DNA from 4 places in the Rhizobium anhuiense bv. trifolii genome. Region 3 is predicted to be linked to each of the others. Evidence: predicted binding sites of a transcription regulator. Region 3 holds the regulator's gene; each other region holds the start of a gene.

Region 1 (5,607 bases), 360 kb from region 3:
GCTTTCGTCAGCTCCGTCCGTTTCGCTGACGAGAGCAACGCCGGCCATTTCTTCGACCGCCTGCCGCATCTCTTCGACTTCCTGAGCTGGCTCATCCCCAAGGATTGGCATGATGTCTGGCGGGCATTGTTCGACATTGCGAGCGTCAACGACAAGGGCGGCGAGGAATTCAATTTCGACAAGGGCCGCGTCTACGTCTGGGGCGCCTTCTACATTCCCGAATATTTCGAACTGATGATCGTCACCATCAACGTGGCGCTGATGTCGACGATCATCGGTTTCGTCTTCGCCGTTCCCTTGAGCTTCTTTGCTGCCCGCAACCTGACGAATTCATGGCCGCTGCGCATCTTCTCCAAGCGGCTGATGGAGTTCCTGCGCGCCTTCCCCGAGATCGTCATTGCCGGGCTGTTTTCGGCGATCCTGTCGATCGGACCGGTCGCCGCCATCATTGCCATCAGCCTGCACACGGTCGGCGCACTCGGCAAACTTTTCTACGAAGTGGCCGAGAATATCGACATGAAGCCCGATGAGGGCATGAAAGCCGTCGGCGCCAACTGGTGGGAGCGCGTACGCTTCGCCGCCCTGCCGCAGGTGCTGCCGAATTTCACCTCCTACGCGCTCTTACGCCTCGAGATCAACGTGCGCGCCTCGACCATCATCGGCGCCGTCGGCGGCGGCGGCATCGGCGAGGAGCTGAAGCTTTCGATCTCGCGGGGATTCGGCGCCAAGACGATGGCGCTCGTCCTCCTGCTGTTCGTGACGATCGTCGCCGTCGACCAGTTCTCCGCCTGGCTGCGCCGCCGCCTTGTCGGCGAGCACGCCTTCCTCCTGCAACATTGAGGCCGCCATGACGGTGATCGACGCAAACCGCATGCACGAGATAGAGACGCGCTATCCGGAATATTTCCATCGCTCGTTCCGCCAGCGTTTCGGTGGGCTGATGATCCTTATGGCGACGCTGCTCTACGGCCTCTACGCCGCCTGGTTCTTCGACCTGTCCAAGCTCTTTGCCGAAGCGCATTGGGAGCGCGTCGGCATCTATCTCAGCCAATGGGTGAGCTACGACGTCCAGCCGGAACTCCGCATTCAGGACGACGGCTCGATCGAGGTGCGTTATCCGCGTTTCTCGCCGCTCGGCGACAATCCGCATCCGGATTGGCTGGTCAACAATCCCGACGGCAGCATCAGCGTTTCGATCAGCGGCACCAGCCGCAGCGTCACTGTCTCGAAGAGCGAGACGATCGTCACCGCGCATGGCGTCAGCGTCCCGATTGAGCTTTCCAGCGGTGCGCCGAAAGTCGTCGGACCGGTGCCCGGCTGGATGACGGTCTATGACGACAACGTGCTGGCCGATCTCGGCTTTGCCGGCAATGTCAGCATATCCGTCGACCGGGTGAAGATCCGCAAGCGTTTCATCGGCTGGGCGAATTTCATCTTCGACACGCAATCCTCCTTCTTCGACAAGCCGGTCAGCGAAGTCGTCAGCCTCATCGTCTCCGGTCCGCGCATCAAGCTCGACCAGTCCAACCTGTCGCTCGCCTTCGACGATATCTGGAACAACAGCGAATGGCAGCACGGCGACGTCTGGACCAAGCTTTTCCAGACAATCGTCATGGCGTTCCTCGGAACGCTGCTCGGCTCGCTTACCGCCTTTCCGCTCGCCTTCCTGGCAGCGCGCAACATCACGCCGAACCGGCTGCTGAACCAGATCCTGAAGCGCTTCTTCGATTTCCTGCGCTCGGTCGACATGCTGATCTGGGCGCTGTTCCTGACGCGCGCCTTCGGCCCCGGCCCGCTTGCCGGCAGCGGCGCGATCTTCCTCACCGAGACCGGCACGCTCGGCAAGCTCTATTCCGAAGGATTGGAGAATATCGACAACAAGCCGCGGGAGGGCATCAAATCGACCGGCGCTCAGACGGTGCTCGTTCATCGTTACGGCATTATGCCGCAGATCGTTCCGGTCATCGTCAGCCAGACGCTCTACCAGTGGGAATCAAACGTGCGCGGCGCGACCATCATCGGCGCTGTCGGCGCCGGCGGCATCGGCCTCAAACTCTGGGAGGCCATGCGCACCAACGCCAACTGGGAAAATGTCGCCTATATGGTCATCCTGATCCTGATCGTCGTCTTCCTTTTCGACACGGCCTCGAACGCGCTGCGCCACCGGCTGATGGGCACAAAAACCCACTGATCCACCCATCAAAGGCGGCGGCGGCGCTGCCGCCATCATCATTCTGTCACGGAAATCTTTTAGCCGGAGCCTGCTTGCGGTTCGCCGCCAAATCACTGCACATTGCGCTCCCTCGTTTCGACGATCCCCAGGATAAAAGCCTTGCGCTACGCTCTCTATTTCTCGCCGCCGAAGGATCATCCCCTGACCGGCGCGGCCTCGCTCTGGCTCGGCCGCGACGCTTTCACCGGCGAGACCTATCCGGCACCGGCCTATGAGCAACTGGGTGCGGCAGATCAGTTCGAGCTGACCGCCGACCCGCGCCGCTACGGCTTTCACGCCACGATCAAGGCGCCGTTTTCGCTCGCTGCCTCCGTCACCGAGAAGGATCTCCTGGGGGTTGCCGAGGATTTTGCCCAGCGCACGCCAGCCTTCGAGATTCCGGAACTCGTGCTCGGCCAGCTCGGCCGTTTTTTTGCCCTCGTTCCCGGTTCTCTTCATCAACCTCTTCAGGATTTCGCCGCGAAGGTGGTAAGGTCGTTCGAACCGTTCCGTGCCGCGCTTTCCGAGGCCGATATGGCGCGGCGCAACCCGGATAAGCTCAGCGACAGCCAGCGCGCCCATCTGCAGCGCTGGGGTTATCCCTACGTCATGGAGGATTTCGGCTTTCACATGACGCTGACCGGCCAGGTGCCCGAAGCGCGCGCCGCGGTGATGAAAGCGATTCTGACCGAGCGTTTTGCCGATTTCACCGGCCGTCCGCTTCCAATTTCCGGCCTTGCCGTCTTCACCGAGGAGACGCGCGGTGCCCCGTTCAAAGTTCATTCCTGGCTGCCGCTTGCCGGCGCCAAACGCTGAAAGACCTGACGAGATGAGCAAAGAGACCGTGTTTTCCAATGCCCGCATCGTTCTCGAGGATGACATCCTCTCAGGATCGATCCTCATTCGCGACGGCAAGATCGCCGATATCTCCGAGGGCAGCTCGGTAGCCGGCGAAGATTTCGAAGGCGACTACGTCATTCCCGGCCTCGTCGAGCTGCACACCGATCATCTCGAAGGCCATTATCAGCCGCGTCCCGGCATACGCTGGAACAAGACCGCCGCAGTCCAGGCGCACGACGCCCAGATCGTCACCTCGGGCATCACCACGGTGTTCGACTGCCTGCGCATGGGTGCGGATGAGGACGGCGGCTTCGAACATGGCGAGATGCGTGAGATGGCCGATGCCATCCAGTCGGCGGAGAAGGAGGGCAGGCTGCGCGCCGAGCACCTGCTCCACCTGCGCTGCGAGGTCTCGGCCGACAATGTGCTCGAACATTTCGCCGATTTCGAAAACGACCGGCATGTGCGGCTCGTTTCGCTGATGGATCATGCGCCCGGCCAGCGTCAGTTCCAGACGATGGACCAATATATCTTCTACTACCAGAAGAAGCGCGGCCTGAGCGACGAGGCCTTCGCCCGTTTCGTCGCCAAGCGCCAGGCGGAATCGGCCCGCAATTCGACGCCGCACCGCAACGCCATCGCCAAGGTCTGCGCCGAGCGCGGCATCACCGTGGCAAGCCATGACGACGCCACACTCTCCCATGTCGACGAGGCGATCGACAACGGCGTGCGCCTGGCCGAATTCCCGACCAGCTTCGATGCCGCCCGGGCATCGCACGGACATGGCATGAGCGTGCTGATGGGGGCGCCGAACATCGTGCGCGGCAAATCCCACTCCGGCAACATCGCTGCCCGCGACCTTGCCGAAATGGGCGTACTCGACGTGCTTTCCTCCGATTACGTGCCGCTCAGCCTGCTGCATGCACCCTTCATTCTCGCCGACGAGGTGGAGAGCATCACGCTCCCGAAGGCGATCGCCATGGTGACGTCGACGCCTGCCCGCACCGTCAGCCTTGACGATCGCGGCCGGATCGCGACGGGACTGCGCGCCGATCTCGTCCGCGTCCACCGCGCGCATGGCGTGCCGGTGACACGCTCCGTCTGGCGCCAAGGACGCCGTGTCGCATGATGCCGCACGAACCCCATCCCGGAGCCGGAGCCGAGCGCGGCATCATGGTCGTCGTCGTCGGGCCGAGCGGCGCCGGCAAGGATACCCTGATGAACCTTGCCGCCCGGCATTTCACCGGCCGCACCGACGTTCATTTCACCCGCCGCGTCATCACCCGTCACCGTGACGCCGGCGGCGAGGATCATCTGTCCATCTCCCTCGAAGGCTTCGCCGCCATGGAGCAATCAGGCTCCTTTGCCGTCTGGTGGGAGGCGCACGGCCTGAAATATGGAATTCCCGCCGAGGTTTCGGTGGCGCTGTCCAGAGGCCATGTCGTCGTCGCCAACGGCTCGCGCTCGGCGCTTCACCGTTTCCAGGCCGCCTTCCCGCGGCTGAAGGTCATCAACGTCACCGCCCGCCCCGAAGTGCTCGTCGGCCGGCTGGAGGCGCGCGGACGCGAGACGCATGAGGATATCATGGCCCGGCTCGCCCGCGGACCGCTGACGGTGCGCGGCGAATATGACGTGACGGAACTCGACAATAGCGGCTCGCTCGAAGAGGCCAAGCAGAAGATGATCGCGATCCTCGAGGGATTGCTGGCGGAGACGCACTGACGGGAGAGGCAGGGCATGCGCGCCATCAGAGTGGTCGACTACGATCCTTCCTGGCCGCGGCTCTTTGCCGAAATCAGCGCCGAGGTGTCCATCCTGCTCGGCGACCTCGTGCTTTCCACCGATCATATCGGCAGTACGTCCGTGCCCGGCCTGGCGGCCAAGCCGAAGATCGACCTCGATGCCGTCGCCATATCCGACGACGTCCTGCCGGTGGCGATCGAGGCCGTGCGCGCTGCGGATTTCGTCTTCCACGGCGATACCGGTGAACAACGATGGGCCTTCACGCGCGATTGTGAAGGTTATGGCTTCAAGCTCTATCTTTGCGGGCCCGATAATCGCGCGCATCGCGAGCGCGTTCTGTATCGCGATTATCTCAGGGATCACCCGGAGCGAGCCAAAGCCTATGCCGATCTGAAACGTAGGCTGGCCGCGGAGGCAGACGGCGATTGGGGCCTTTACACCGGCGGAAAGACCAAATTTGTTCGCGAGACGCTGCGATTGGCAAGCTTGAGGCTGTGAAATTGGGCTGCGCCCCTATCTTCAAAGCGTGTCCGGCCCTCTCCTGGAGCGATTCCGTTTTTTCTTCGAATCACGGAATTGCTCTATCTCTTTTGTTTTCACGCAATTCCCGGCAAAAGCGTTTCACGCTTTGCCTGGCAAAATCGCTGCACACTTTTGCTGGATTGCTCTTTCACCCCGGCCGGCTGGTTTCATCAGAGGCGTGACCGCCCATGGTTTCACCGATTGACTGTTGCATCCATGCGCGGAAACGCGCCAATGTCACCTCATTCCAGCGCTCTCGTGATCCGACGAAGTAATAGCCTCCAAGCCGG
Region 2 (5,607 bases), 350 kb from region 3:
GTTTCGGTCTCGCGCGGTTCGAGGAAACGCAGCGGCTCGGGGATCGGCACCTGGTAGACCAGCACCTGCCCGGCAGCGAGCTTTTCTTCCGGAATGCGGTGGCGCGTCTGGATGATCGTCGCATCCTTGGTATGGGTCGTCACCGCGACATTGGCGACCTTCTGGAAGAAGGCGCGGATGGACACGGCGTTGGTCGTGTCGTCGGCACCCTGGTCGATGACCTTCAGCACGTCATCCGGTCCGATGATCGAGGCCGTCACCTGCACGCCGCCGGTGCCCCAGCCATAGGGCATCGGCATTTCGCGCGAGGCGAAGGGCACCTGATAGCCGGGAATGGCGATCGCCTTCAGGATGGCGCGGCGGATCATCCGCTTGGTCTGTTCGTCGAGATAGGCGAAGTTGTAGCTAGCCAGATCGCTCATTCGGCGGCTTCCTTCATGTCTTCGCCGCCGTTGCGGGCGGCTTCGAATTCGCGGCGCATGCGGCGGACGAGATCGAGTTCAGCCTGGAAGTCCACATAATGCGGAAGCTTCAGATGCTCGACGAAGCCCGTCGCCTGGACGTTGTCGGAATGCGAAATGACGAATTCCTCGTCTTGGGCCGGCGCGGTGATATCCTCGCCGAGCTCTTCGGCGCGCAGCGCCCGGTCGACCAGCGACATCGCCATCGCCTTGCGTTCGCTCTGGCCGAAGACCAGGCCGTAGCCGCGGGTGAATTGCGGCGGCGCCTTAGCCGAACCCTTGAACTGGTTGACCATCTGGCATTCGGTGACCTGGATTACGCCAAGCGAGACGGCGAAACCGAGTTCCGGCACGTCGAATTCCACCTCGACATCGCCGATGCGGATTTCGCCGGTGAAGGGGTGGTTGCGGCCATAGCCGCGCTGGGTGGAATAACCGAGCGCCAGCAGGAAGCCCTCGTCGCCGCGGGCAAGCGCCTGCAGGCGCAGATCGCGGGTCATCGGGAATTCCATCGGCTCGCGAGTCAGGTCGCCGATCTCGTGATCTTCAGGCATGTCGCCGTCGGCCTCGATCAGGCCCTCCTCGCCGAGGATTTCGGAGACGCGCATGACGCGGCCGGTCTCGGCTGGGCGCAGCGCGGGCTCTTCGATCGCCTCGTCCGAAAGCAGCGAGGGATCGAGCAGGCGGTGGGTATAGTCGAAGGTAGGTCCTAGAAGCTGGCCGCCCGGCAGATCCTTGTAGGTCGCCGATATGCGGCGCTCGATCGTCATATCAGCCGTGTCGAGCGGCTCGGAATAGCCAAAACGCGGCAGCGTCGTACGGTAGGCGCGCAGCAGGAAGATCGCTTCGATCATATCGCCGCGCGATTGGCGCACGGCGAGCGCTGCGAGCGTGCGGTCGAAAAGCGAGGCCTCGGCCATGACGCGGTCGACGGCGAGCGCCAGTTGCGCCACGATCTGGTCGATGCCGATCGCCGGCAGCGAACGGTCGCCGCGGCGGCGGTCGGCGAGCAGCCGGTGGGCATTGGCGATGGCGGCCTCACCACCCTTGACGGCAACATACATGAGCTCAGATCTCCGTTGCTGTGATCTTGGTGGTGCGCGGCAGGCAGAGGAAACGTTTGCCCGCCGTCAGCACGATGTCGATGCCGCGCGGAAAGAGCGCGCGGTTCTCGGTCCAGAGCCGCAGGAAGGTCTCCGGCAGACCAACGGGGGCGATCTCCGTCATGCTCTGAATGCCCGGACCCATCAGCGCCAGCCTGCGGCCGCCTTCGAGTTCGGCGAGCTCGATGACGACGGTCGTCGAGCGGTCGGGATATTCCTGCGTGCCGGAGGCAAACAGGCCGAAGGAGGATAGGGCGATGCCGGCCTCGGTGAAGGCAAAGCGCGCCTCGGCCTTTTCGGTGGTCAACGGCGCGCCGGCGTGGAAGCCAAGCCATTCCGGCACGGCGGATTTCGCCAGTCCCTGCGAAAGCCAGACCGGCGTGTCGTGGTCGCAAAGCGTCAGCGCGATCGCGCCGGCGGCGATGCCGAGTGGCGTCGGCGGCGCGGCATCGGGCTGAACGGTCTGGATCGCGCCGGGGCGGGCCATGCCGTCCATCAGCATCTTGAAGACGCTCTGGGCGTGGAAGACCGGCTCGGCAAAGCCGCCGGTGAGAGCTTCTGTCTTCAAACCCATCAGTTGTCTCCCCGCACCATGGTGAAGAAATCGACGCGGGTGGCCGCCGTCTCGTCCGCCTTGCGGCGTTCGGCATCGGCGATCCGCTCAGTGATCGGCAAAAGCAGCGCCTGTTCGACGAAATCCTTGGTCGCGTCTTCCTGCCAGAGCGCGTCGAAGATCGCCGCCAACCGGGCCTTTTTACGGTCGGTGCCGAGCGCCTGGGCATGGCCGACCGCGCCGGAATCGAGCCGGACCGTGGCCCGCGTCACCGTCACCTCGCCAAGATTGAAGGGAGCGCCGCCGCCGCCGATGCGTCCGCGCACCATCACCAGCCCGGTCTCAGGTCCGCGCACCTGATGTGCTACGGGCTTTTCCGGCAATGCGTCCCAGACCGCCTGAAGTTCGCTGCGTTCCGCCCGCGCCAGCAGATCGGCGGCGCGTTTGCGCCCGGATGCCGTCTGTGACGCAGCGTCGTTTCTGTCCGCTGAGATCATCGCCGCTTCCCTTCAAATGTCTATTGATATAGACAACCATACAAGATACAATTACGCTTAAATCGATGTCGTGACAAGCGTGTGACATCGTGAGTGTAAATGGCGGGGCGGAATGGCGGGATTGAAGCAGGTGCAAAGACAGACCGGCGTGGCGCTCTGGCGTCAGATCGCCGATCGGATTCGCGAGGCGATCAGCAGCGGAGCCTATGATGAAACGGGTATGGTGCCGCCGGAAACTGTCCTGGCGCTGCAATTCGGCGTCAACCGGCATACGGTGCGCAGCGCGCTTGCCGCACTGGCGCAGGAAGGAATCGTGCGTGCGGTACAAGGCCGCGGCACGCTGATCGAGCGCAAGGAGCGTCTGAATTTCCCGATCACCAAGCGCACGCGCTTCAGCGCCGGTATCGGCGACCAGGCGCGTGAGATGCGCGGCCTTCTGCTTGATGAGGCGAGGGAAGAAGCGAGTGCCGAGATCGCCCGTTGGCTGCACCTGAAACCGGGAGACCAGGTGATCCGCCTGGAAACCTTGCGTCAGGCGGACAAGCGGCCGGTTTCAAGGGCAACGAGCTGGTTTCCCGCCGAGCGCTTCGCCGGTATCGGTGCGGCCTATCGGAGGGGGGAATCGATCACCAAGGCTTTCGCCGAACTCGGCCTGTCGGATTATGTCCGCGCGACCACCGAAGTGACGGCCGCGCATGCAGGTGCCGCCGACATGGCCGACCTCGAACTCACCCCCGGCGCGATCCTGCTGATCACCAAGGCGATGAATACCGATCTTGAGGGTGTCCCGGTGCAATATTCGATCAGCCGCTTTGCGGCCGACCGGGTGCAGTTCACGATCGAGAACTGAGGCCGGAAATTGAGGAAAGGCGTGCCGACCTGTTTCGGCGGCACGCCGTACCGAATTCAGTGTGCGCCGGACATGTCGCCGAGCACTTCCTTGGAGGCGACGGTGGAATCCGCCTTCAGCGTGTAGACTATCGGAACGCCGGTCGCGAGGTTGAGCGCGAGCACGCCTTCTTTGCTCAGCTTATCGAGCACCATGACAAGCGAACGCAGCGAATTGCCGTGTGCGGCGACCAGCACCTTTTCGCCCCTGAGCACGCGCGGCAGGATTTCTGTGAGGTAATAGGGCCAGACGCGGGCGCCGGTGTCGCGCAGGCTTTCGCCGCCGGGCGGCGGCACGTCATAGGAACGGCGCCAGATATGCACCTGTTCCTCGCCCCATTTGGCGCGGGCATCGTCCTTGTTGAGGCCGGAGAGATCGCCATAGTCGCGCTCGTTCAGCGCCTGGTCGCGGATCGTCTGGAGATCGGGCTGGCCGACCTTGTCGAGGATGAGCTTCAGCGTGTGCTGCGCGCGCACCAGCGCCGAGGTGTAGGCGATGTCGAATTTGATCCCGTATTCGGCGAGCGCTTCACCGCCTGTTTTGGCTTCCTGGATGCCGAGCTCGGTCAGATCGGGATCCTTCCAGCCGGTGAAGAGATTCTTCAGGTTCCAGTCACTCTGGCCATGGCGAACGAGGACGAGGGTACCGCTCATGAATATGCCTCCGTAGTATCGTTATGAGGAAGAAAGCCCGAGCACGTCGAGCATGGAATAGAGACCCGGCTTCTTGTCGCGCGCCCAAAGCGCTGCCTTGATGGCGCCGCGCGCGAAAATCGACCGGTCGGCCGCACTGTGCGACAAGGTGACGATTTCGCCTTCGCCGGCAAAAAGCACGGAATGCTCGCCGATGACGGAGCCGCCGCGCAGCGTCGCAAAGCCGATCGTGCCTACCTCGCGGGCACCGGTATGGCCGTCGCGCACCCGGACCGATTTCGAGGCGAGATCGATGCCGCGCCCCTTGGCCGCCGCCTCACCGAAGAGAAGGGCGGTGCCTGAGGGCGCATCCACCTTGTGCTTGTGGTGCATTTCCAGGATCTCAATATCCCAGTCGGCCGGGTCGAGCGCCCGCGCTGCCTGCTCTGCGAGCACGCTGAGCAGATTGACCCCGAGGCTCATATTGCCCGATTTGACGATGCGGGCATGGCGAGCGGCTGCGGCGATCCTGGTATTGTCGTCGGCTGAACAGCCCGTCGTGCCGATGACATGAACGATGCGCGCCTGTGCGGCGAGGCCCGAGAATTCCACTGTTGCGGCAGGCGAGGTGAAGTCGAGCACGCCTTCGGCATCGAGAAAGGCATTGAGCGGATCGTCGCCGATGATGACGCCTGTCGGGCCGAGACCGGCGATCTCGCCGGCATCCTTGCCGACGAAGGGCGAGCCGACGCGCTCGACTGCGGCGTGCAGCCTCACGCCCTCGATCGAATGGATGAGCCGGATCAGCGTCTGGCCCATGCGCCCTGCTGCGCCAACCACCACCAGTTTCATCGCAGCATCGTTCATCTCAGTCTCACCAGGTCAGTTTGAATCGGAGGCCGAAGGCCTCTGCAGATTGTTGAGGCGAGCGTAAAGACCGTCGCTGACCTTCGCAAGCGTCTCGTGATTGCCTTCCTCGACGACGCGGCCCTGCTGCATGACGACGATCTTGTTGGCGCGCACCACGGTCGAAAGCCGATGGGCGATGACGACGACGGTGCGTCCGGTCATCGCTTCGTCGAGCGCCTTCTGCACGGCCGCCTCGGATTCGGTGTCGAGGGCGGAGGTCGCCTCGTCGAGAAGCAGGATCGGCGCATTGCGCACCAGGGCGCGCGCAATCGACAGCCGCTGGCGCTGGCCGCCCGATAGCGTCACGCCGTTTTCGCCGACCGGCGTCTCGTAACCCTGCGGTTGCGCCGAAATGAAATCATGCGCATAGGCAAGCCGCGCCGCCTCTTCCACCTCGGCATCGGTCGCTTCCGGCCGACCGTAGCGGATATTGTCGCGGATCGTGCCTTCAAACAGGTAGGGCTGCTGCGAGACATAGGCGAGCTGCTGGCGCAGCGACTTCTTGGTGATGTGGGCGATGTCCTGGCCGTCGATCAGGATTTCTCCCTCGCGCGGATCGTAGA
Region 3 (5,607 bases):
CGAGCCAAGGGGCACGGCCATGTTCATGCGATAGCCGAAGCGCGCCGCCCCTTCGACCAGCGAATGCAGCACATTGTTGCCGTCGCCGGTCCAGGCGATGGTCTTGCCCTTGATCGGGCCGCGATGCTCTTCGAAGGTCATGATATCGGCCATGATCTGGCAGGGATGGGTGTCATCCGTCAGCGCATTGATCACGGGCACGGTCGCGTGCTCGGCAAGCTCCAGCAGCCTGGAATGCTCGGTGGTGCGGATCATGATCGCATCGACATAACGCGATAGCACCTTGGCCGTGTCGCCGATCGTCTCGGCGCGGCCGAGCTGCATCTCGGTGCCGGACAGGAACAGCGTTTCGCCGCCGAGCTGGCGCATGCCGACATCGAAGGAGACGCGGGTGCGCGTCGACGGCTTCTCGAAGATCATCGCCAGCATCTTGCCGGCGAGCGGCTTGTCGCCCGTGCCGGCCTTGAAGGCCTGCTTGCGGGCGAGCGCATCGTTCATGATGGTTCTGAGATCGGCTGACGTGACCGCCGAAAGATCGAGGAAATGTTTAGGAGCCATAGTCTTCTTACCTGTGCTGCGCCCGCAGGCGGCAATCCCTTCAAGCCGTCTTCTTGACCTTGGAGGCGCGAATGCTCTCGGCAGCGCGCTCGATGCGGGCAAGGCCCTCGCGGGCTTCCTCGGCGGTGACCACGAGGGGCGGAAGAAGACGGATGACATTGTCGCCGGCGGGCACGCCGAGCAGATGGGCGGCGCGGATCGCCTGCAGCAGTTCGGCTGAGGGAATGGCGGCCTTGACGCCGAGCAACAGCCCCTCACCTCTGATATCCTCGATCACATCGGGATAACGGTCCTTCAGCGAGGCGAGGCCCTGGCGGAAGACAAGCGCGACGTCGCGCACCTGCTGGAGGAAGCCATCGGCGAGAATGATGTCGAGCACGGCGCTGCCGACGGCCATGGCGAGCGGATTGCCGCCATAGGTCGAGCCGTGCGTGCCGGCCTTCATGCCGGAGGCAGCCTCTGCTGTGGCAAGGCAGGCGCCGAGCGGGAAACCGCCGCCGATTCCCTTGGCGACCGCCATGATGTCGGGGGTGACGCCCGACCATTCATGGGCGAAGAGCCTGCCGGTGCGCCCGACCCCGGTCTGGACCTCGTCGAGGATCAGCAGCAGGCCATTTTCGTCGCAGATCTGGCGAAGCGCCTTCATGAATTCGGGGGTGGCCGGACGCACGCCGCCCTCGCCCTGCACCGGCTCGATGAGAATTCCGGCGGTGGCATCGGTGATCGCGGCGCGCACCGCTTCGATGTCGCCGAAAGCCACCTGATCGAAACCCGGCGCCTTGGGGCCGAAGCCCTCAAGATATTTCTCCTGGCCGCCGGCGGCGATCGTCGCCAGCGTCCGGCCGTGAAAGGCGCCCTCGAAGGTGATGATATGGAAGCGCTCGGGATGACCCTTGGAATACTGATAACGGCGCGCCGTCTTGATCGCGCATTCGAGCGCCTCGGCGCCCGAATTGGTGAAGAACACCTTGTCGGCGAAGGTGGCGTCGGTCAGCCGTTTGGCCAGACGCTCCTGGCCGGGGATCTCATAGATGTTGGAGAGATGCCAGACCTTGTCGGCCTGCTCCTTCAGCGCGCCGACCACATGCGGATTGCTGTGGCCGACCGAAGTGACGGCGACGCCGGCGCCGAAATCGAGATATCGCTCGCCGCTTTCGGTGATCAGCCACACGCCCTCGCCTCGCTCGAACCGCAACGGGGCACGAGAATAGGTGTCATAAAGCGGCGCGGCTTCAGCCATAGCGCGATCTCCCATCGATGTTATCAAGCTCCGGACTCCGGCTAAGAAAACCAGGCCCGAAAAATCAAAAATGCCGCCTTGCGGCGGCGACTGGCACTATTTCCTTTTCGCGCTGCAATGTCAACAAAACTGCGCCCTTAGCGCATGCAGCAAGCTTGTACAGCAGCATTATCCGTCCTCAACAGGCATTATTGCAGAAATGCCACGCCGGGGCAGCAAGTTGGGGAAAACTTGAAATTCGATTCATCCGGATTCATGCGACTCTTGTCACGGAGTCAGCCTCACACTAGGTTAAAGTTCAATTACTAGACTGCATGCGGCGGAACTAGTCACCAAAATTGATCAAGCGTTTCTTGTTTCGGAGCCTTCCGGGACAACGGTGAGGGATTCTGCCATCACCAACGCAAAAGGTGGAGACAGGGCATGAACTGGACAGACGAGCGGGTCGAGAAACTCAAGAAGCTCTGGGCCGAAGGACTGAGCGCCAGCCAGATCGCGGCACAACTTGGTGGCGTCAGCAGAAACGCGGTCATCGGCAAGGTGCATCGGCTGAGCCTCCCCGGCCGTGCCAAGGCCGGCGGTACCGCCAATGCCGCCCGAACGCCGAAACGCAATACTTCTGCGCCGCGCGCGCCGAACTACGCCTCACGGGTCGCCACTCGCACCGTTACCCGCCAGCAGGGCGCGACGATGCTGAAGGAAGAGATCGAGATCGAAACGATCGAGGAAATGGAATACGTGCCGAGAGGCAACGTGGTCGTTCCGATTTCCCGACGCCTCGGCCTGACGGAACTGACCGAACGCACCTGCAAGTGGCCGGTCGGCGATCCGCTGAAGGACGACTTCCACTTCTGCGGCTGCGAATCCCCCGACAATTCGCCCTATTGCAGCTATCACCAGAAGCTTGCCTACCAGCCGGTCAACGAACGCCGCCGGGCAGCAGCGCGGGCCAGCTGAGCGGGTAACATCGCCGCACATGAGAAACGGGCCGACTGGCCCGTTTTTTTGTGGTTATTGGTTCGCGCGGATGGCTGCCCCTCATCCGCCTGCCGGCACCTTCTCCCCGCTTGCGGGGCGAAGGGGATATGCCGCGACCTCTCCGTTCCCCGCTAACCTGTCGCAGGGCACGTCCCCTCGCCCCGTTTTACGGGGAGAGGGTTAGGGTGAGGGGCAGACGCTAGCTCGAGCGACGTTGTCAGCAATCAGAATGGAGGCCCTCAGGCTTCCATCGAATAACCGGCGCCGCGGACGGTGCGGATGACGTCCTGCATGTTGGAGAAATTCAGCGCCTTGCGCAGGCGGCCGACATGGACGTCGACGGTGCGTTCGTCGACATAGATATCGTGGCCCCAGACACCGTCGAGAAGCTGCGAGCGGGAGAAGACCCGGCCCGGCGACGACATCAGGAATTCCAGCAGGCGGAATTCGGTGGGGCCGAGGCGGACTTCGCGGGTCTTGCGATGGACCCGGTGGGTTTCGCGGTCGAGTTCGATATCGCCGCATTTCAGCACCGTCGACAGCACCTCGGGACGGGCGCGGCGCAGCATCGCCTTGACGCGGGCAACGAGCTCGGGGGTCGAGAAGGGCTTGACGACATAATCGTCGGCCCCCGTCGAAAGCCCGCGGACGCGCTCGCTCTCTTCGCCGCGCGCCGTCAGCATGATGATCGGCAGGCGCTCGGTTTCCGGCCGCATGCGCAGGCGCCGGCAGAGTTCGATGCCGGAGACGCCAGGCAGCATCCAATCGAGGATGAGCAGATCGGGCGTGCGCTCCTGAAGCCGCATTTCGGCTTCGTCGCCACGAAGGATGGTATCGACCTCGAAGCCTTCCGCTTCGAGATTGTAGCGAAGAAGCACGCTCAGGGCTTCCTCGTCTTCAACAACTGCAACTCTCGGGATCATGCGTGTCGGTCTCCTCGCGCATGATCCTTGAACCGGGGATGGTTCAAGCAATGCACCCTGCGCAAATTCAGAATTGGCTGCGACCTCTTTGCGCGCCCCGGATGGGCGCGCACGCAAGCTTCTAGCCCGGCCGTCCGGCCCGGGCGGTTATTCGGTTACCGCGCCGACGGTGTTGGCGCTGTCGTCTTTCGGACGATCGCCTTCCGGCTGCGCACCTGTCGCCATGTAAAAGATCGTCTCGGCGATGTTGGTGGCGTGGTCGCCGATGCGCTCGATGTTCTTGGCGCAGAAGAGAAGATGCGTGCAGCTGGTGATGTTGCGCGGATCTTCCATCATGTAGGTCAGGAGCTCGCGAAACAGCGAGGTGTACATCGCGTCGATCTCGTTGTCGCGTTCGCGGATCGCGTTCGCCTTGTCGGCGGAGCGATTGGTGTAGACATCGAGCACTTCCTTGAGCTGGACGAGCGCCAGTTCGGAGAGATGCTCGAGGCCGCGGGCGAGCTTGCGGGGAACGCCGGTGCTTTGGACGGCGATGACGCGTTTGGCGGTGTTCTTGCCGAGGTCGCCGACGCGTTCGAGATCGGCGGCGATGCGGATCGAGCCCATGATTTCGCGCAGGTCCGCGGCCATCGGCTGACGGCGGGCGATGGTGACGATCGCCTTGTCGCCGATTTCGCGTTCGGCGTGATCGAGGATCACATCGTCGGAGATGACCTTCTGCGCCAGCGCGGTATCGCCGTTGACCAGCGCCCGCACGGCTTCGGCGACCATCTGCTCGGCCAGGCCGCCCATTTCGGAAATCCGCCTGGACAGGAACTTCAGATCATCATCATAGGCAGAATAAATATGTGTCGATGCCATGGGGCTTTATCCTCGAATAACGGAAAGGCTTGGTGACGCCAGGATCAGCCGAAGCGACCCATGATGTAATCCTGGGTGCGCGGATCGTCCGGATTGGTGAACATCTTGTCGGTGTCGTTCTCCTCGACGAGATTGCCGAGGTGGAACATGGCGGTGCGCTGCGAGACGCGCGCGGCCTGCTGCATGGAGTGGGTAACGATGACGATCGTGTAGTTCTCGCGCAGCTCGTGGATCAGTTCCTCGACCTTGGCGGTGGCGATCGGGTCGAGCGCCGAGCAGGGCTCGTCCATCAGGATGACCTCAGGGCTGACGGCGACGGCACGGGCAATGCAGAGGCGCTGCTGCTGACCGCCGGACAGGCCGGTGCCGGATTCATGCACGCGGTCCTTGACCTCGTTCCAGAGGCCGGCGCGCTGCAGGCTGGTCTCGACGATCTGGTCGAGATCGGCCTTCGACTTGGCCAGGCCATGGATGCGCGGGCCGTAGGAGACGTTTTCGTAGATCGTCTTCGGAAACGGGTTCGGCTTCTGGAAGACCATGCCGACGCGGGCGCGAAGTTCGACGACGTCGATATCCGGATCATAGATATCGTCGGTATCGAGCGTGATCTTGCCGGTGACGCGGCATCCGTCGATCGTGTCGTTCATGCGGTTGAGGCTCCGCAGGAAGGTCGACTTGCCGCAGCCGGACGGGCCGATCAGGGCGGTTACGGTGTTTTCGCGGATGTTCAGGTTCACATCGAAAAGCGCGCGCTTTTCGCCGTAGTAAACCGAGACATCCTTTCCGATCATCTTATACGGGACGTTGCTCATCTTGTGATCCAGCGCCTTTTCAACTGCAGCTTCCGTCAACATGTTCATGATGTTTAACTCCGTTTACCAGCGGCGCTCGAAGCGACGACGCAAGAGGATGGCGCCCATGTTCATGACGATCAGGAACAGGAGCAGAACGATGATGGCACCCGAAGTACGCTCGACGAAGGCACGTTCGGCCTCGTTGGCCCACATATAGACCTGTACGGGCAGAGCCGTCGAGGGATCGAGCGGC
Region 4 (5,607 bases), 1.4 Mb from region 3:
GGTCCGGCAGCTTCGCGCCCATACGGTCGAACACGCCAACACCATCGGAGGGCTTGACATCCGGGCCAGTGGGCCGGTCGGTGCGGAAGGTCGATGCCGGCGCCGTGCCCGGCTGGCTGATGACGCTGTCCGGCGCCTGCGCCAAAGCGACATCCGGCCCGGCAGCAACCAAGGCCGCCACGCTGGCAAGGGCAAATTTCAAAAGGGGGACGGGCGGGATCGGCATGAGGGCGATTTCAATCCTCAAACCGTGGCGCTTTTTCGTCAAGCAACGCGTTGATTTCGGCGACGATCGACGGCGCCCGGCCGGGCTCGCCGAAGACCGCCAGCCGCAGCGCCACGAACTCCGCGCCGGTCTCGGCAACGGCAAGCGCCGAGGCCGGATCGGTGCCGCCCATGACGATACAGGGAATCTCGATCATCGAGGCCCACCATTCGCCGAGCGCAAGATTCTTCGGATGCGCCTCCGGCTTGATGTCGCCGTCGAGCTTGCCGAAAAAGATATAGTCCGGCCTGACTTCGCCGATCTCCAGCGCGTGGTGGCGGTCAGCCGCGTTGCCGCCGCCGATGATCAGCTTCGGCGCGTGTTTGTCGATCGCTTCCGAAAGCGCCTCCGCATTGCCGGAAAGATGCAGGCCATCGGCCTTCGCCCGGCCTGCGACGCGGCTGTCGCCTGAAATCAGCGCAGCCGCTCCGGCATCCTGGATCAGCGGCACCAGCTTTTCGGCATGTTTCTGGAAGGCGCCATCGTCGAGCCCGTATTGCGGCACGATCACCGAAGCGACGTCGCCGCCCTTCAGCGCGTCGGCGACGATCTTTGCCTGTTCATCGGCATCGGCAATATCAGGTGCGATGAGCACAAGGCGGCAGCGGTTTTCCGGTTCGGTCATGAGGTCTTTCCGTTTCCGGCGAATTCCCCTTCGAAATGAGGGATCCGCACTCGTTTTGTGTGAGTAGTTCCGTTAGACGAGGCTTGCAAGAGGAGGACGTCGAAAGCATGCCGCAGGATTTGTCATTCTACTACGCCGCCGTGCCCGCGGTTCTGCTGGTGGGCCTCGCAAAGGGCGGCATGGGCGACGCTTTGTCGCTGATCGGCTTGCCTTTCCTCGCCCTCGTCGTCTCGCCGGTCGAAGCGGCGGCGATCCTGCTGCCGATCCTGGTCTTCATGGACATGATCTCGCTCGTCATCTGGCGCAAGCATGGCGACTGGGCGACGCTGAAGATCATGCTGCCGGGCGCAGTCTTCGGCATCGCGCTCGGCTGGGCGACCTCGGCACTCGTTCCGGGCAGCATGCTGCGCATTGTCATCGGCGCGGTGACCATCCTCTTCTGCCTGCGCTATTTCTGGAATAATTTCGGCCCGGGCGCCGGCAAGGTGGTCCCGCCGCGCGGCCAGCGGCCGGTGGCCGCCAGCCTCTGGGGTACATTTTCCGGCTACGGCAGCTTCGTCGCCCATGCCGGCGGCGCGCCCTTCCAGATCTATGCCCTGCCGCTCAAATTGCAGCCACGCGAATATACCGGCACCAGCGTGCGCTTCTTTGCGATCCTCAACGCCATCAAGCTGATCCCCTATTTCGCGCTCGGCCAACTCGACACCCAGAACCTTGCGACCTCCGCGACGCTCCTGCCCTTCGCCCCGCTCGCCACCTTTGCCGGCGCATGGTGCGTGCGCCGCATGAGGCCACAGATCTTCTATCCCTTCATGTATGCGATGGCGTTGATCGCTGCCTTCCTGATCGTGCGCGAGGGCCTTGGTTGGTAAAACCCTGAAGCGCCGCGCTTCTTTTGAGACGCGCGAGGGACGCTGCAGCACTTTGAATTGCCGCACGCTGCAATGCACAATTTCCTTGCTGGAGCGCCCGGTTTGACGTAGCGTTCCCGCCATGTCGAACACGGACCCTTTCTCTGCGATTGCCGATCCGAACCGGCGGTTTCTGCTGGAGGAACTGCGCCGCGCACCACGGACGGTCAATGAGCTCGCCGAGGGTCTGCCGATCAGCCGCCCCGCCGTTTCGCAACACCTGAAAGCGCTGTTGGACAGCAATCTTGTTTCGGTGACATCCGAAGGCACGAAGCGCATCTACGCGGTCAACAACCGCGGCTTCGACACGCTCAATTTATGGCTTGATCAATTCTGGGCCTGATGCACGTCACGCGTCTCTGAGGACGTTTTATCACTTTGAATTGCATAATTTTATCCCGAGCAGTTCCGCTTCAGGGTTAAATTATGCCGGCCGGAAACTCGACACGGATCATCAGACCCTTTGAAGCTTGACGAACCAAAAGCGCCAGCCGCGATGCGGCGGGCATCGGACTGGCGCAAATCGAGTGTGTGATCACCGGTTCTTGCTGATTTTAGGCGGAATGGATGGATTTACCTCTTTGCGCAAGATGATCGTCCGGCGACCCTTGGGAAGATCAGTGGACGGATGACTTAAGACGCTGAATCTCGTCCTTGATGCGCAGCTTGCGGCGCTTGCACTCGGCAAGTTCCGTATCGGAAATAGAGGGAGATGTTCTGAGCGTGTGCAACTCCTCCTCGAGAGCAACATGCTTTTTCTGGAGTGACTCAAGATGAGCTTGAACAGTCATATGACCCTTCCTTCCTCTTACCCTCCCCGGCCATCATCGTCGGGGATCAAGGTGTCAACGGCGGGGACTGTGACATATTTTTGAAGGCTTGTCGAAGGCCAAAAGATGAAGACTGGATGGCAATTTCATGATCAAGACTAACTAGCCGTTACCTGTATTTGGTGATAGGAGCTTGCGGAAATCATCGGCAGATCGGACAAGGTCCGAGGACGATAACGGGGATTGCATATGGCCGATCAGGAACAGGCGGAAATCAGGCTCACAGTGGCGCGTCTGCGTCAGGAGCATGAGGATTTCGACGCCGCGATCAACGCCATGATCCAGACCGGATGCGATGCTCTGCGGATCCAGCGTATGAAAAAGAAGAAGCTCGTCATCAAGGACAGGCTCTCCAAGCTGGAAGATCAGATCATCCCTGACATCATCGCCTGAGAGGGAATAGCAGCAACGATGACAGACAGACCGCCCGTCGCCATCATCATGGGCAGCCAGTCCGACTGGGAGACCATGAAGAACGCCGCCGACACGCTGGAGGCGCTTGAGATCCCTTACGATGCGCGCATCATTTCGGCGCACCGCACACCCGACCGGCTGGTCAATTTCGCCAAGGGAGCGCGGGCGGAGGGCTTCAAGGTCATCATCGCCGGCGCCGGCGGCGCTGCCCACCTGCCGGGTATGGCCGCATCGATGACGCCGCTGCCGGTCTTCGGCGTGCCGGTCCAGTCAAAGACCATGTCCGGCCAGGACAGCCTTCTTTCCATCGTGCAGATGCCGGCCGGCATTCCGGTGGGCACGCTCGCCATCGGCAAGGCCGGCGCGGTCAATGCCGCCCTTCTCGCCGCAGCCGTCCTTGCCCTTTCCGACGAAGAAATCGCCGACCGGCTCGACGAATGGCGCGAGCGCCAGAGTGCCGCCGTCGCCGAATACCCGATGGACGACCTATGACGGCAAGAACGATCGGCATAATCGGCGGCGGCCAGCTTGGCCGCATGCTGGCCATTGCCGCCGCCAGATTGAATTTTCGCACGATCATCCTCGAGCCGCAGGCGGACTGCCCGGCCGCCCAGCTCGCCAACCGGCAGATTACCGCCGCCTATGACGATCCGGCGGCACTCGCCGAACTCGCTGATATCTGCGATGTCGTCACCTACGAATTCGAGAACGTGCCCGTCGCAGCTGCCGAGACGCTCTCGGCGAGCGTGTCCGTCTATCCGCCGCCGAAGGCACTGGAAGCCGCCCAGGACCGCCTCGTCGAAAAGCGCTTTCTCAATGGCTGCGGCATATCGACCGCCCGCTTCCATGCGGTCGACAGCCAGGCCGATCTCGAGATGGCACTGAAGGATTTCGGCGGTCAGGGCGTGCTGAAGACGCGCCGTCTCGGTTATGACGGCAAGGGCCAGATGGTTTTCCGCTCCGTCGCCGACAGCGCAGATGGCGCCTATGCCGCGCTCGGCGGCGTGCCACTCATCCTCGAAAGTTTCGTCGCCTTCGAGCGCGAGGTCTCGATCATCGCCGCGCGGGCCACCGACGGCACGGTCGTCTGCTTCGATCCCGCCGAGAATGTCCACCGCAGCGGCATCCTTCACACCTCGACGGTTCCCGCTACGATCTCGCCAGCGACGGCGGATATTGCGCGCCGATCGGCCGAAAAGATCCTCGCCGCCTTGAACTATGTCGGCGTCATCGGCATCGAATTCTTCGTGCTGCGCGACGGTGGTCTGATCGCCAACGAGATGGCGCCGCGTGTCCACAACTCCGGTCACTGGACGGAAGCCGCCTGCGTCGTCAGCCAGTTCGAGCAGCATATCCGCGCCGTCGCCGGCCTGCCGCTCGGCAATGGCGAGCGCCATTCCGACTGCGTCATGCAGAACCTGATCGGCGACGATATCCTTGCCGTTCCCGACTGGTTGCAGCGTCCCGATACGCTGGTTCATCTCTATGGCAAGACCGAGTGGCGCTCCGGCCGCAAGATGGGCCACGTCACCACCTTGACGCCGAAATCACCGGTTTCGGCTTGAGAAAACACCGCGACGCCTTGGGAAAAACACCTTCATGCGGTTGACATGGAAAAGGTGAAGAGGTATCTGCTCCCCCACCTAAAGAGCGCGCCCGATGGCGCGCTTTTGATTGTTAAAGATACGGGCGAATGTGAATTCCCCCATAGAGATCGCGGATCAGAAAAATGAAGATCAAGAATTCGCTCAAGTCGCTCAAGGCTCGTCACCGTGACAACCGTCTGGTTCGCCGCAAGGGCCGCATCTACATCATCAACAAGCTGAACCCGCGCTACAAGGCTCGTCAGGGCTGATTTCGCGCATCCGGATCGCCGCGCCGCGTGAGCTTGCGCCGGCGGATATATCCGGTGGGTCACTATAGTGATCACGTCAAATTTGTTTGATCTTCGGCGTTGGCGGGCTAATATGTCCGCCATGCGCTTTTTTGCTTTGACATCAGCGGCGCTGCCGCTCGCCCTCATTCTCCTCTCCGCCACTTTTCCGGCCACCGCCGCGGAAAAGGACGTCATCGTCGAACAGACGGATGTCAGCAGTTCGCCGAAGCAGCACCTCGACCAGCTCTTCAGCCAGTTGAAGCGTGAGCGCGACCCCGACAAGGCCAGCAGCATCGCCAATGAAATCCGCATGGAATGGAACGATTCCGGCAGCGCCACCATCAATCTGCTGATGCAGTGGGCCGACAAGGCGATCGAGGAAAAGCGCAATCCGGCTGCCCTCGACTTCCTCGACGAGGCGATCGCGCTGAAGCCCGATTATGCCGAAAGCTGGAACCGCCGCGCCACGCTGAATTTCGTCATGGGCAATTATCGCAAGTCGATGTCCGACATCGAACGTGTGCTCGATCTCGAGCCGCGCCATTTCGGCGCACTCTCCGGCATGGCGGCGATTCTTAGCAATTCCGGCAACGACCAACTGACCTTGAAGGCCTGGGAGCGTTTCCTCGATGTCTATCCCGCCGAACGCACCGCGCAGGAACAGGTCAACACGCTTGCCGAAAAAC

The links. The regulator PhoB, encoded in region 3, activates phosphate uptake and scavenging genes when phosphate is short. The targets are predictions, from matches to a motif close to TGTCATNNANCTGTCAT.
Region 1: NE851_RS10835 (DUF1045 domain-containing protein) is a predicted target of PhoB. The motif match lies at 2,225-2,241, and genes of this name have one in related genera.
Region 2: phnF (phosphonate metabolism transcriptional regulator PhnF) is a predicted target of PhoB. The motif match lies at 2,685-2,701, and genes of this name have one in related genera.
Region 4: NE851_RS29420 (YdcH family protein) is a predicted target of PhoB. The motif match lies at 2,698-2,714, and genes of this name have one in related genera.

What each region holds. Positions count from the first base shown of each region.
Region 1 covers NZ_CP098803.1:469,877-475,483, reverse strand. Annotated here, with positions in the region: gene phnE (phosphonate ABC transporter, permease protein PhnE) at 1-840, shown strand, start outside; gene phnE (phosphonate ABC transporter, permease protein PhnE) at 848-2,191, shown strand; gene NE851_RS10835 (DUF1045 domain-containing protein) at 2,333-3,028, shown strand; gene NE851_RS10830 (alpha-D-ribose 1-methylphosphonate 5-triphosphate diphosphatase) at 3,042-4,181, shown strand; gene phnN (phosphonate metabolism protein/1,5-bisphosphokinase (PRPP-forming) PhnN) at 4,181-4,774, shown strand; gene NE851_RS10820 (GrpB family protein) at 4,790-5,293, shown strand; gene NE851_RS10815 (LysR substrate-binding domain-containing protein) at 5,466-5,607, opposite strand, start outside.
Region 2 covers NZ_CP098803.1:480,194-485,800, forward strand. Annotated here, with positions in the region: gene NE851_RS10875 (alpha-D-ribose 1-methylphosphonate 5-phosphate C-P-lyase PhnJ) at 1-422, opposite strand, end outside; gene NE851_RS10880 (carbon-phosphorus lyase complex subunit) at 419-1,525, opposite strand; gene phnH (phosphonate C-P lyase system protein PhnH) at 1,530-2,138, opposite strand; gene phnG (phosphonate C-P lyase system protein PhnG) at 2,138-2,614, opposite strand; gene phnF (phosphonate metabolism transcriptional regulator PhnF) at 2,727-3,464, shown strand; gene NE851_RS10900 (2,3-bisphosphoglycerate-dependent phosphoglycerate mutase) at 3,521-4,156, opposite strand; gene dapB (4-hydroxy-tetrahydrodipicolinate reductase) at 4,178-5,002, opposite strand; gene NE851_RS10910 (ABC transporter ATP-binding protein) at 5,018-5,607, opposite strand, start outside.
Region 3 covers NZ_CP098803.1:831,444-837,050, reverse strand. Annotated here, with positions in the region: gene argF (ornithine carbamoyltransferase) at 1-558, opposite strand, end outside; gene NE851_RS12700 (aspartate aminotransferase family protein) at 599-1,798, opposite strand; gene NE851_RS12695 (GcrA family cell cycle regulator) at 2,222-2,755, shown strand; gene phoB (phosphate regulon transcriptional regulator PhoB) at 3,016-3,699, opposite strand; gene phoU (phosphate signaling complex protein PhoU) at 3,847-4,560, opposite strand; gene pstB (phosphate ABC transporter ATP-binding protein PstB) at 4,605-5,420, opposite strand; gene pstA (phosphate ABC transporter permease PstA) at 5,436-5,607, opposite strand, start outside.
Region 4 covers NZ_CP098803.1:4,216,356-4,221,962, forward strand. Annotated here, with positions in the region: gene NE851_RS29400 (tetratricopeptide repeat protein) at 1-226, opposite strand, end outside; gene NE851_RS29405 (thiamine phosphate synthase) at 237-890, opposite strand; gene NE851_RS29410 (sulfite exporter TauE/SafE family protein) at 998-1,762, shown strand; gene NE851_RS29415 (ArsR/SmtB family transcription factor) at 1,884-2,144, shown strand; gene NE851_RS29420 (YdcH family protein) at 2,419-2,592, opposite strand; gene NE851_RS29425 (YdcH family protein) at 2,821-3,024, shown strand; gene purE (5-(carboxyamino)imidazole ribonucleotide mutase) at 3,043-3,537, shown strand; gene NE851_RS29435 (5-(carboxyamino)imidazole ribonucleotide synthase) at 3,534-4,610, shown strand; gene ykgO (type B 50S ribosomal protein L36) at 4,775-4,900, shown strand; gene NE851_RS29445 (tetratricopeptide repeat protein) at 5,013-5,607, shown strand, end outside.